2 regions of the Lysinibacillus sp. NPDC093190 genome follow, and region 1 is predicted to be linked to the other one. Evidence: predicted binding sites of a transcription regulator. Region 1 holds the regulator's gene; the other holds the start of a gene.
The links. Region 1 encodes CtsR, which represses protease genes until heat stress. Its sites were predicted from a motif close to ATGGTCAATAAAGGTCAAACA; they were not measured.
Positions count from the first base shown of each region.

Region 2: ACQKOF_RS11210 (ATP-dependent Clp protease ATP-binding subunit) is a predicted target of CtsR. The motif match lies at 1,127-1,147, and genes of this name have one in related genera.

Region 1 is NZ_JBNNVG010000005.1:66,209-68,417, reverse strand. Features, by position in the region: gene ACQKOF_RS06045 (class I SAM-dependent methyltransferase) at 1-517, opposite strand, end outside; gene ACQKOF_RS06040 (DUF4870 domain-containing protein) at 640-945, shown strand; gene ACQKOF_RS06035 (CtsR family transcriptional regulator) at 1,212-1,682, shown strand; gene ACQKOF_RS06030 (UvrB/UvrC motif-containing protein) at 1,697-2,209, shown strand, end outside.
Region 2 is NZ_JBNNVG010000012.1:3,570-5,778, forward strand. Features, by position in the region: gene ACQKOF_RS11200 (metal-sulfur cluster assembly factor) at 1-186, shown strand, start outside; gene ACQKOF_RS11205 (Crp/Fnr family transcriptional regulator) at 253-939, opposite strand; gene ACQKOF_RS11210 (ATP-dependent Clp protease ATP-binding subunit) at 1,213-2,209, shown strand, end outside.

The DNA.
Region 1 (2,209 bases):
GCTTTGTATGCTGTAGCCAATAAGCACGCCATAAATCAAATTGTAGCTCAGTTTCTAAGGAACCGGGTTGCCCGTATTTTGAGACGAGGACAAATGGGGCACCAGGCTTTAAATTATTCGCTATTTCTTTTAATGTTGCAAGCTTCTCTTGATCATCTTGTATAAAATGAAGCACTAATACACAGCTTGCTGCATCAAACTTCACTGCAGGTAGCTGAGTATCTAGTATAGTTCCTTGATATAAAGAAATATTATTAGGTATGGATTTTAAACGTTCACCAGCTATTTGTAGCATCGCTTCCGATGGATCTATGCCAACAAATGACCAATGAGGTCTTTCCTCAGCGAGCTGTAAAATTTCATTACCGCTTCCGGAGCCAACTACTAAAAATTCAGCTTTTTCATGTAACGCACATTGGTAAAAGGTTTGTGTTAAACGTAGCAATGCATCATAGCTAGGTAGCGTGCGACGAATACCTTTTTCGTATTCATTTGCAAGTTTGTTATTAAATTCCATCGAGTATCACATGCCTTTCAAAAATAATTTATAAATCCAATTTATATTTGAAACTATTTAAGGAATAAGTCCGTAAATAGTAGTACATAAAATAAAAAAATTAAATGGAAGGGTTGATATAAATGGAAACTAAATGGTCTAAGGTAATCATACACGCAAGTGCGTTTTTTGCGCCATGGTTAGTACCAATTATATTTTTCTTAATTGGTTCGGATGAAGAGGTTAAGAGTATTTCTGTGCAAGCTTTATTGTTCCAAGTTGTGATGATAGTGTTACTTACAATTTCGGGTATTTTCAGCTTCCTAATCATTGGTATACCGTTCTTGATTGTATTTGGCATTATGTATTTTATTGCACCAATTATCGGTATTGTGAAGGCTTTATCTGATGAGCCTTGGCGTTATCCAATTGTTGGTCGCTGGGTATAATTTTTATAGACGCAAGTATATGCTAGTTGCATATGCTTGCGTTTTTTCTATTGTTGAAAAGGGTATCTTATAGCTAAGGACAAACGCTTTAACTTCTTTCAGCGGAATTCTCCCACCTCTATAGGTGGTGAGATGACGCCGAGGCATAATTGATTTTTTTTCTGTGTGCGGATTAATTGCAATTATTTTCAAGCGTTTTGTATAATATACTCAAAGAAAGTCAAAGATAGTCAAAGTCAGTGGAGTAAGCGAGGTGTATTCCTAAAATGCGTAATATATCAGACATCATAGAAGGCTACTTAAAGCAAGTACTTGAATTAGGTGGAGAAGGGCATATTGAAATAAAACGTAGTGAAATTGCAGATAAATTTCAATGCGTGCCCTCACAAATAAATTATGTAATTAATACAAGATTTACTGCCGAACGAGGGTACCTTGTTGAAAGCAAACGTGGTGGTGGTGGATACATTCGAATTTTACGTGTCCGCGCGAATTCACAAATTGATCTAATCGATGATGTCCTCAGGCAAATAGACGGTGGAGCATCACAAACAATGGCAGAAGATTTAGTTTATCGACTAATTGATGAGCAGGTAATTTCAAAGCGAGAAGCGAAAATAATGTTAGCAGCAGTTGATCGCTCAACTATCGATTTGCAACTCCCGCTACGGGATAACATTCGAGCAAAAATTTTACGAGCGATGCTAACAACGATTAAATATGAACAGCAAAAATAAAAGAGGTGATGGAAATGATATGCGAACATTGTAAGCAGCGTAATGCGACAGTTACCGTAACACAAGTTCAAAGTGGTCAAAAGGTGGAGCACCATTATTGTGACGTCTGCGCCTCGCAGTTCCATCCATTTCATGCTGAATTTAAGCAAGAGCCAATATCTATTCAACAGCTATTATCCAATTGGTTTGGCTCACCTACATGGCAGCAACAAAAAGTGGGTGAAAAACAGCAAGCACAACCACAACCGCAAACATGTCCACAATGTGGATTTACGTATAAACAATTTTTAAAAGAAGGTAAATTCGGATGCCCTAGCTGCTATGACACCTTTAGTGAGCATTTACCGAAGCTATTTAACCGTATACAGGCAGGTCCTCAACATATAGGGAAAATGCCCGGTGCTCGAAATAATGTTCATGTCATCAAAAAGCAAATTGAAGATATACGTAAACGTATGAGGATTGCTGTAGATGAAGAACAATTTGAAGAGGCAGCTAAGCTTCGTGATGAAGTGAGGGAACTTGAG
Region 2 (2,209 bases), on a different contig from region 1:
GCAATCGTTACAATGACGCTAACGTCTATGGGCTGCCCAATGGGACCTGTGATTGTTGATCAAGTGAACACAGCATTAGGTGAGCTTCCAGAGGTAAAAAGTACAAATGTCAACATTGTATGGAATCCACCGTGGTCAAAAGATAAAATGTCACGCTATGCAAAAATGGCATTAGGTGTACGCTAAGTCCACTTAAAACACAATAAAAAATCCCCGCTTGCAACAGTAAGCGGGGATTTTGCGTGTAGCGTATTAATCGATACGACATATTTGTAACGGACAATTCTCACAAGCGATTTCATCCTTTAAAAATTGTAGATCGTGAATGGTAATATAACCTTTTTCGAACGATATGATATTGTGCTTCTTTAAGTCATTAAGCATGCGATTAATCATCTCTCTACTCGTCGCACATAAATTAGCGATTTCTGTATTTGTTAACGGTAAGTCAATATAAATAGTGTCATTTTCTAAAGGATTACCATAAGTATTCGAAAGACGGATGAGTGTTGAAAATAAAGCGCCCTTTTTACCATTTAAAACTAAATCGCGCAAACGACTTTGATGCTTTAAATTTTCTGTTTGCAACCACTTCATATATTCCACCATTAAATCGGGTTGTTCCACTAGTAAAAGTTCCAATGATTCACGGCTTAGAACATATAAACTGGAGGGCTCTAATACTTTAGCAGTCATGGAATTATACGTAAGGTTACAAAATAATGAGCCTTCTCCAATAATACTATCTGGACCACAAATACGAATGGTTAGTTCCTTCCCATTCTCCGTTTCCTGACTAATCGAGATAGCTCCTGTTTTTATATAATAAATTTCTTTCGCACGTTCGCCCTCTAAAAAAATTTTACTATCCTTATTTACTTTAATAAAAACACCGTGCTTTTGAAAAAGATTGTGAAATTTCTCTTGCATGTTGCCCATTATAACCATATCTCCAACACATCGCTTTCTTTTTGTAAAAATATCTAATAATTACAAAAGGATGGTGAACAATTTCGATACTAAATCTAAGAAACATAGTTTTATTATAACGTAATTTTCCAGTTATAAGGGGAGGAATTTTAGGGCTAATTCTTTGCTAAGGTTTGTCGTATGTTGTAAAATAAAGTTAGTCAAAAAAGGTCAAACATTTTTCGTGAAACAGAATGGCAAACGGGATTCCGCTTAACATTATTGAAAAGGAGTGTGCTAAATATGCAATTTCAACAATCAAATGACAAAAAACCATTAGAACAATTTGGGCGTAATTTAATAGATGAAGTAAAAAACGGTAAAATGGATCCGGTAATCGGCCGTGATGAAGAAATTCGTAATGTCATTCGTATTTTAACACGCAAAACGAAAAATAACCCTGTCTTAATAGGTGAGCCGGGGGTTGGTAAAACAGCTATTGTAGAAGGGTTAGCCCAACGTATAGTAAAGGGCGATGTTCCTGAGGGGTTAAAGGACTGTGTACTGTATGAGTTGGATATGAGTGCCTTAATAGCAGGTGCTAGTTATCGTGGCCAATTTGAAGAGCGCTTAAAAGGTGTTTTAAAAGAAGTAAAAGAATCAGAGGGGCGCATTATTTTATTTATCGATGAAATTCATACAATTGTTGGTGCAGGCAAAACGGATGGTGCAATGGACGCGGGGAATATGCTAAAGCCAATGCTTGCACGAGGTGAGCTACATTGTATCGGGGCTACAACATTAGATGAATATCGTATGTATATAGAAAAAGATCCTGCTTTAGAGCGTCGTTTCCAACAAGTGCTTGTACGTGAGCCATCTATTGAAGATACAGTTTCCATTTTACGAGGCTTGAAAGAGCGCTTTGAATTACATCATGCAGTACGTATTCATGACCGTGCGATCGTAGCAGCAGCAGAGCTTTCAAATCGCTATATTACAGAGCGTTTCCTGCCAGATAAGGCCATTGATTTAATCGATGAAGCATGTGCGATGATTCGAACAGAAATTGATTCCATGCCACAGGAATTGGATGCAGTAACGCGCCGTATTATGCAGCTGGAGATTGAGGAGCAAGCGTTACGTAAGGAAAAGGACGAGGCAAGTAAAAAACGTCTAGAGCAGCTCAGTGAGGAATTATCGAAGCTGAAAGAATCCTCAGGGGATATGCGTAAACAATGGGAAACCGAAAAAGAAGCGTTACACGGCATTCAGAAAAAACGTGAAAAACTTGATAAAT